Regions from separate parts of the Mesorhizobium sp. M5C.F.Cr.IN.023.01.1.1 genome, predicted to be linked through region 1. Evidence: riboswitches for the same ligand, from Rfam matches in the RefSeq annotation. Region 1 holds a riboswitch; the other holds the start of a gene.

Region 1 (4,208 bases):
GGCGCCGCGCTCGAACACCTCGACGGCAGCACCCCGTTCGGCGAGCTCCGTGGCGCAGGCAAGGCCCGCGACACCAGCGCCGATGACCGCAACGCGCATGACGCTACTCCCCGGCGATTTCCGAGGCCGTCTGCGCGGGCACGTAAAGATCGCCGCCCTGGCGGTATTTCTCCGCCATCGCGGCCATGCCCTCCCTCTGCGCCCCCTCTTGCCGGGCAGCGTCGCGGATGTCGTGCGAGATGCGCATTGAGCAGAATTTCGGGCCGCACATGGAGCAGAAATGCGCAACCTTGTGCGCCTCCTTGGGCAGCGTCTCGTCGTGCATGGAGCGCGCCGTATCGGGGTCGAGCGAGAGGTTGAACTGGTCCTCCCAGCGAAATTCGAAGCGAGCCCGGGACAGTGCATCATCGCGCAGTTTTGCCGCCGGATGACCCTTGGCGAGATCGGCGGCATGGGCAGCGATCTTGTAGGTGATGACGCCCGTCTTGACGTCGTCGCGATCCGGCAGGCCGAGATGCTCCTTCGGCGTCACGTAGCAAAGCATGGCGGTGCCGAACCAGCCGATCATCGCCGCGCCGATCGCGCTCGTAATGTGGTCGTAGCCGGGGGCGATGTCGGTCGTCAGCGGCCCCAGCGTGTAGAAGGGCGCCTCGCCGCAGATCTCGAGCTGCCTGTCCATGTTCTCCTTGATCTTGTGCATGGGGACGTGGCCCGGGCCCTCGATCATCACCTGGCAGTCTTTCGCCCATGCGATCTGGGTCAGTTCGCCGAGCGTTTCGAGCTCGGCGAACTGTGCGGCGTCATTGGCGTCGGCGATGGAGCCGGGGCGGAGCCCATCTCCCAGTGAGAAGGAGACGTCGTAGGCACGGCAGATGTCGCAAATTTCCTCGAAATGCACGTAGAGGAAGCTCTCCTTGTGGTGGGCGAGGCACCATTTGGCCATGATGGAGCCGCCTCTGCTGACGATGCCGGTGACGCGGTCGACGGTGAGCGGGAGGTAGGCCAGGCGCACGCCGGCATGAATCGTGAAATAATCCACGCCCTGCTCGGCCTGTTCGATGAGCGTGTCGCGGTAGACCTGCCAGGTGAGATCCTCGGCGATGCCGGCGACTTTTTCCAGCGCCTGGTAGATCGGCACCGTGCCGATCGGCACCGGTGAGTTGCGGACGATCCATTCGCGGATGTTGTGGATGTTGCGGCCGGTGGAGAGGTCCATCACCGTATCGGCGCCCCAGCGGATCGCCCACACCATTTTTTCCACTTCCTCGGCCATGGACGAGGTGACGGCGGAATTGCCGATATTGGCGTTGATCTTGGTGAGGAAGTTGCGGCCGATGATCATCGGCTCGGATTCGGGATGGTTGATGTTGGCGGGGATGATGGCGCGCCCGCGCGCCACCTCGTCGCGCACGAATTCCGGCGTGACATAGTCCGGGATTACCGCTCCGAAGCTCTCTCCGTCCCGGTTCAGTGCTTCCTTCAGCTTTTCGCGGCCGACATTTTCGCGGATGGCGACGAATTCCATCTCTGGCGTGATAGTGCCGGCGCGGGCGTAGGCGAGCTGGGTGACGGCCTTTCCGTTCTTCGCTTTCAGCGGCCGGTGACGAATGGGGAATTCCGGCGTCAGCCGCTCGCCGGAAACGAAGCCATTATCCTCCGGCTTCACGATCCGGCCGTCATAGCGCTCCACATCCCCGCGCGCCGTAATCCACGCCCCGCGCAGGCGCGGCAGGCCTTTTTCAATATCGATCCGTGTTTCCGCATCGGTGTAGGGACCTGAGGAATCATAGACCGTCACCGGCGGCTCGCCCGCTGTCGGGTGCAGCGCAATCTCGCGCATCGGCACCCGCAGGTCGGGGTGAAGCTGACCTGGCTTGTGGACCTTCTTCGAGGCAGGCAGTTCGCCGACAGTGACGGTCGGGGTGAGGGCATTCATGCGTGAGCCTCCTTGCTCTGATGCAACGGAGACCCAGTCCACGCGATGAGGAGGAAGTGACGCTTCGCGTGGAACTCGGATGACCCGATAGCCGAAGCCGGAACAAAAAGCCGACCCGCGAAACCTCGCACCGTCCCTACGCCAGTATGAACTGGATCAGGTTCAACGGGTCACTGCGCGCACTAGCAGTATCTCAGCCCCTTGCCGGGACCCCCCTGGTGATGGCCGCAGGTTGGACGATACGAGCCCGCGCTGTCAACCTCGGTGCAGCATGTGCACAACATGAAATTGAATCCGCCGAACTCCGCCTCGCACCAGACCAACGACGCAGCTTGCCGAACTAAAAACCGACCAGCAGAGCCCCGCCGGTGAGGCCCGCGCCGGCGGCCGCAAGCAGCAGCTTCTCGCCCCGCTGCAGCGGCCGGGCTTGATGGGAGAGCGACAGCGACAGCGGAATGGTGGCAGCCGAGGAGTTGCCGTATTCGGCGATTGTCGTGACCGTGCTCGAGTCTTCGATGCCGAGCTTCGCGGCCACAGCGCTCAGCATGCGCGCATTGGCCTGGTGAGGGACAAAGCGATTTATGTCTTGAGGCTCGAGAGCCGACGCTGAAAGCGCCTCGGCGGAACAACACGCCATCATCTCGATCGCCTTGACGAAGACCGCGCGGCCGTCGGTGATGGTCATGCGCGTTTCCAAAATGTCCAGATCATCCGTGAAAGGCTTGCTGCTGCCGCCCGCCGGGATCTGGATCAGTCCATAATCGCTGCCGTCCGCGGCAACCGAGCACCCGAGTATACCGTGGCCAGGATCGGCGGAAGGGGCGAGCACCACCGCACCTGCGGCATCGGCGAAGAGCACTGCACTTGCCCGCTCGGCCGGGTTGATGCGGCGGCTCAATATGTTGGCGGCTATGACGATGGCCGGCTTGTTGTGCAGGTGCACGAATCCGTCGGCGAAGGTCATGGCATAGATGAAGCCCGCGCAGGCGCCGGCCAGGTCGACCCCGCCGGCCCTTTCCAAACCAAGTCTGTGTGCCACCAGCGGCGCGCTCGGTGGCAGGAGGTGATCCGGGGTCGAAGTGGCAAGAAGGAGCAGGCCAAGCTCCTTGCGATCGATGCCGGCGGCCTCCAGCGCCATGTCGCCTGCCTTTGTCGCCAGTCCGGAAAGCGTGTCGCCGGGTTCGGCCCAGAAACGCGAGCGGATGCCGGTGCGCCCCTCGATCCAGCCGGGTTCCAGGTCGAGCGAAGCTTCGATTTCGGCATTTGCTACCCTGCGCCCCGGCACGTGATGGCCAAGGCCGATGATGCGCGCGGTGCGATTCATGCGTTCTCGCTCGCAAGCTCGGCCGACTCGTCGATGGCCTCGTAGAGCCGGTCGAGTTCGTCCGAGGTTACGCAGTAGGGCGGCAAAACATAGATGACATTGCCGAGCGGCCTGACCAGCAAGCCGCGCTCGAGGAAGAAGGCGCGCAGTTTTGGGCCGACCTCGGCCAGATAGCCGGCTGTGCCGACACGCAGGTCGAGCGCGGCGATCGTGCCGGTTGCGCGCACATTCTCGAAGCGCGGATCCTCGCTGAACCGCGCAACCCTTTCCGCCTGCATCCGCGACAGGGCGGCCACGCGCGCCGCCACAGGCTCCTCCCTCCAGATGGCAACATTCGCGAGAGCCGCCGCGCAGGCGATCGGGTTGGCCGTGTAAGAGCTCGAATGAAAAAACGTCCTGGCCCGATCCCTGGAATAATGCGCACGAAAAATCGCATCCGTGGCGAGCGTTGCCGCAAGCGGGATCGCGCCGCCCGTCAGTCCCTTGGAGGTACACAGGATATCCGGTGAGATGCCGGCCTGCTCACAGGCGAACAGCGTGCCGGTGCGGCCCCAGCCTGTCATGACCTCATCGGCGATGACAAGCGTCCCGGAGCGCTCGGCGATGCGCTTGAGTTCGGCAAGAACGCGGGCGGGGTACATGAGCATGCCTCCGGCGCCGAGCACCAGCGGCTCGACGATCAGCGCCGCGGCTTGTCTGTCGCGGGTTGCTGTCTCGAAGGCATCGAGCGTGGCCTGTTCCCGCCCGCCAGCCGGAAACGGGATGGTGTCGACCTCGAACAGCAGGGGTTCGTAGGCGGCATTGAAGACGCCCCGCGCGCCGACGCTCATCGCCCCGATCGTGTCCCCGTGGTAGCTCTGTCCCATCACGACGATGCGCGAGCGGGGTGCGCCGATGTTGCGGTGGAAGCCCAGCGCCATCTTCAGCGCCACCTCGACGCTGGTCGAG
Region 2 (4,208 bases), on a different contig from region 1:
GGATGATGGTGCCGATCAGCGCATTCTCCCAGGCGCTGCCGAAACCGCCATAGGTCAGGCCGTCCAGGTCCCTTGGGGACTGTATATCGGCGCGGTCGGCATTGAACACCAGCCTGCCGGTTTCTGTCTGCATGATTGCGTAGGTGGCGACGAGGTCGGCCCCGGCGGTGCGTTGGGTGAACAATCCTATGGATCCCAATATACCGAAATCGGCCACGCGGTTGGCGATCAGCGTACCGGCCGCAGTGTCGCTGTAGGGCAGGATCTGCACGTCGAGCCCGGCCTCGGCGTAGAAGCCTTTCGCCTGGGCGACATAGAGCCCGACATGGTTTGTGTTCGGCGTCCAGTCTAGTGCGACGGTGACAGTCTGCTGGGCGCGGACGGACATGACGGGTCCGAGCCCGGTGATCAATGCGGCAGCGATGAAGAGGCGTCTGGAAAGCATGGTCAAGTCCTTTGGGCGGGCTGTGGATCGAGCAGGGTATCGAGGATGTCGGCTTCGATGGCGCTGGCTTCCGGCGAGGCAAGATCCGTGCGCGGGCGCGGAAGAGGTATGGCGATTTCGCGCAGCACGTGGGCGGGGCGGCCGCTCAGCACATAGATGCGGTCGGACAGGAAGACTGCCTCGCGCACGTCGTGGGTGATCAGCAGGACGGTCCAGCGGTGTCGGTCCCACATCATCTGAAGCCAGCGCTGCATGCCGGTGCGCGTGAGGGCGTCGAGTGCGCCGAACGGTTCGTCGAGCAACAGCATGGCGCGGTCCTGCACGACGGTACGCAACAGCGCGGCGCGCTGGCGCATTCCGCCCGAGAGCTGCGCCGGATACTTTTGCTCGAAGCCCGCAAGGCCGAATTCGCCGAAGAGCGGCGCCACCTTGTCGCCCGCCGCCTTGCGGGACATGCCTTGCACTTCCAAGCCCAGCGCGGTGTTGTCGATAACCGTGCGCCAAGGCATCAGGGCATCGTGTTGTGGCATGAAGGCAAACGGTCGGCGCGCGTCGGCCAATGGCCGCCCGTCGAAGTCGACGCCGCCGCCGTGGCCTTCGAGACCACCCGTCAGCAATTTGAAGATCGTGGATTTGCCGGCTCCGGAGGGGCCGAGGATTGAAACGAATTCGCCCGGCTCGACATGCAGGGTGATGCCGGCAAGCACGTCAATGTCGCCAAAACGCTTGCTGACCTGGCGCAGCTCCAGCCGCCTGCTCATGATTTTCGTGCGGCATCGAGCCGCTCCCATGGCATGGCGGCGCGCTGGATCAGCACCGTAGCGGCAAACAGGGCCAGCGTGAGCAAGGCGCTGATCAGCACGGCTGCGAGCACGAGATCGGGCCGGAAATTGTTCTTGGCGTTGAGCATGTAGATGCCGAGCCCTTTGGCCGCGCCGGCATATTCCGCGAAGATGGCGCCCACCACGGCATAGGTGATCGAGATGCGCAGCCCGGCGAAGAAATATGGCAGCGAGGAGGGCAGGCGGGCCAGCAGGAAAATGCGCATGCGGGAAGCGCCCATCGAACTCAGAAGCGCCGAGATGTCCCGATCCGTCGATTCATAACCCTGCACCAGCGCGACCAGCATGGGAAAGAAAGTCACGAGGGCGACCAGCATGATCTTCGGCGTCAGCCCGAAGCCGAACCAGAGAACGATCAGCGGGGCGATCGCCACCAGCGGCAGGGTCTGGCTGATGATGAAGACCGGGAATAGGGCGCGGCGCAGCGGCTTGAAGAAATCGATCAGCACCGAAAGAAGGAAGGCAACGGCCAGCGAGCAGGCGAAGCCCACCAATGTGGCGCTGATCGTCGGCACGGTGTTCTCGAACAGCGCCTGACGCTGGTGGATGGCCTGGGCGAGGACTCGTGACGGAGCGGGCAGCGTCGTGGGTGAGATGCCCGAGATGCGCGCATAGAGCTCCCAAGCCAAAACCAGCGTGCCGACCGATAGCAGGGCCGGTCCGATCTTGGCGAACAAGGCTGCGATTCGCGGCGCGGCGGAGAAAGATTGGGACATGCGAGACCTGCCTGGCGCGAAAAGATCAGCGCGGGGCCGGGCTGTTGGCCGAAACCGTAAGCTCGATCGTGACATGGCCCTGGAGTCGGCCGACCGGCAGCGTCGAAATATCGCCTGTGCCTATGCGCAACCGATTGCGACAAAGGTCGAGCGCATCGAGCGTCGCGGAGATGACGACACCGCCGAAATCGCCGGTCGTCGGATAAAGAGAAATCTGTACGTCAGAAAACATCGCCCGCCTCGCTCCGCTGGTATTATCCAGATCAGCTCTAGGGTTTACGGGCTTGCAGCCCATCTCTCAGCCCCGACGATACGGAGCACCCCTGTGGATGGCGGCAATTAAACAGATATGGGGCGGAGCTGCAAGTCCGCGCCCGACCCGTGAAACCTCAGGTCAGAGGAGGTGCGGCTACCCGAACATCCAACTCGAGAGGTCGCTCTCGATATCCTGAGAGGCTGAATGACTGAAGGTACAGGAAAGGCGTCGATCGAGTGGACAATTTCCCGTTCGTCGTCTCCATTGTCGATGCCAGGCGTTTGGTGAATTGTCTTTTCGGCAATTGCGACCCGCGCTTTGTTGGAGAGCCAAATGCAAGAGTTCATTCTTTTTGCGCTCGTAGGGTTTGTAGCTCAAGCCGTGGACGGGGCTCTCGGCATGGCCTACGGCGTGGTTTGCTCGACAACACTGCTGGGGTTTGGCGTGTCTCCTGCACACGCTTCGGCTTCAGTTCACGCGGCTGAGCTGTTTACCACAGCGGCCTCGGGTTCGGCTCACCTCTATCACCGCAACATCGACTGGAAGCTTTTCTGGCGGCTGATGCCGTTTGGCGTTCTCGGCGGCGTTCTCGGCGCTTTTGTGCTCACCTCGTTTGAGGGAGCGATCATGAAGCCATATGTGACCACATACCTTGCGCTCGTAGGAGCTTGGCTCCTGTTCCGTTCCTTCCGGCGTATCCCAAGCAATCCGGTCCCTGCAAGCGCGGTACCTCCCCTTGGACTTGGTGGTGGATTTCTCGATGCGGCAGGGGGTGGCGGATGGGGACCCATCGTAACAACGGGCCTTCTCGGTTTTGGCGGGACGCCCCGCTACGTTATTGGTACGGTAAATGCCAGCGAGTTCCTCATCACGTTCTCGGTGTCTCTGACCTTCTTGTTTGCGTTGCTAACGGGCCATTGGCAGGAGGCAGGAGAGCTGACAGAAAATCTAATTGCCGTTGCCGGCTTGATCCTTGGCGGCGTAGTCGCAGCGCCGATTGCGGGATGGGTAGTGAAGTCAATCGCAGAAAAGACGCTTCTCAGGCTCGTTGGTATCCTCATCATACTGTTGGCTGGCTGGCAAACCGCGCAACTCTTCGAATGGGTGTAAACTGAGGCACATCGAAAAGTTGTCGGCGTCGCTTCCCTGGCGGCTATGCCGGAGACAAAAACTCAATTCCCAAATGGAACGAAGAGAACCCCCTTGATGTTTGGCTTCCTTGGACAACCGGAGGACGAGTAATGAAAAAATTGGTTGCAACAGCAGGGTTGGCGCTGGCGGTCGCGATGCCTGCAGCGGCTCAGGACACCGCGACCGCAAAAGCCGAATTCGTCAACATGGCTGGCGAGAAGAACGGAACGGCCACGCTGACCGAGACGGCGCACGGCGTGCTGATAGCGTTGGAGGTAACAGGACTGCCGCCGGGTGAATGGGTCGCATTCCATGTCCACGAAACCGGAAAGTGCGACCATCAGACCGGCCATGCCTCGGCCGGTGGGCACTTCAATCCGACGAATGCCGAACATGGATACCTCACCGGGAAAGGCCCGCACGCGGGCGATATGCCCAATCAGCGGGTCGGCCCCGATGGCGTTTTGCGTGCCCAGGCTTTTAACAGCGTGGTCAAGCTGGATGGCGGAGATACGGCCATACGAGGCAAGGCATTGATGATCCACGGCGGACAGGACGACTACAAAAGCCAGCCTGCAGGTGATGCCGGAAATCGTCAGGCCTGCGCCGTGATCGAGTGAAAGCCCCGAAATGAGTTCAGACCTGTCCGACATATGGTCTGACCGGCTCTTCAGCCTCGGCGGCCAGGCGGATGGTCGGAACCTCTAGCGTGATGATTGCATGAACGATACTTCTCCTATGGGTGTGCCTTCTATGGGCCTTGCCCAGTCAGCCATTTCCGCCCGCGGCCTGGTCAAGACATTCGGCAAGCTACGCGC

Evidence for each region. Region 1 has a riboswitch for thiamine pyrophosphate ahead of thiC (phosphomethylpyrimidine synthase ThiC). Riboswitches for the same ligand answer to the same signal wherever they lie in the genome.
Region 2: linked by a shared signal. The riboswitch ahead of EOA78_RS23605 (hypothetical protein) and the one ahead of thiC (phosphomethylpyrimidine synthase ThiC) in region 1 are both predicted to bind thiamine pyrophosphate.

The regions. Positions count from the first base shown of each region.
Region 1 is NZ_RZSU01000181.1:2,100-6,307, reverse strand. Features, by position in the region: gene thiO (glycine oxidase ThiO) at 1-99, opposite strand, end outside; gene thiC (phosphomethylpyrimidine synthase ThiC) at 104-1,936, opposite strand; TPP riboswitch at 2,052-2,163, opposite strand; gene EOA78_RS34260 (beta-ketoacyl-ACP synthase III) at 2,277-3,260, opposite strand; gene EOA78_RS34255 (adenosylmethionine--8-amino-7-oxononanoate transaminase) at 3,257-4,208, opposite strand, start outside.
Region 2 is NZ_RZSU01000067.1:3,943-8,150, reverse strand. Features, by position in the region: gene EOA78_RS23620 (ABC transporter substrate-binding protein) at 1-451, opposite strand, end outside; gene EOA78_RS23615 (ABC transporter ATP-binding protein) at 448-1,206, opposite strand; gene EOA78_RS23610 (ABC transporter permease) at 1,203-2,003, opposite strand; gene EOA78_RS23605 (hypothetical protein) at 2,029-2,235, opposite strand; TPP riboswitch at 2,226-2,338, opposite strand; gene EOA78_RS23600 (sulfite exporter TauE/SafE family protein) at 2,593-3,369, shown strand; gene EOA78_RS23595 (superoxide dismutase family protein) at 3,501-4,010, shown strand; gene EOA78_RS23590 (ATP-binding cassette domain-containing protein) at 4,111-4,208, shown strand, end outside.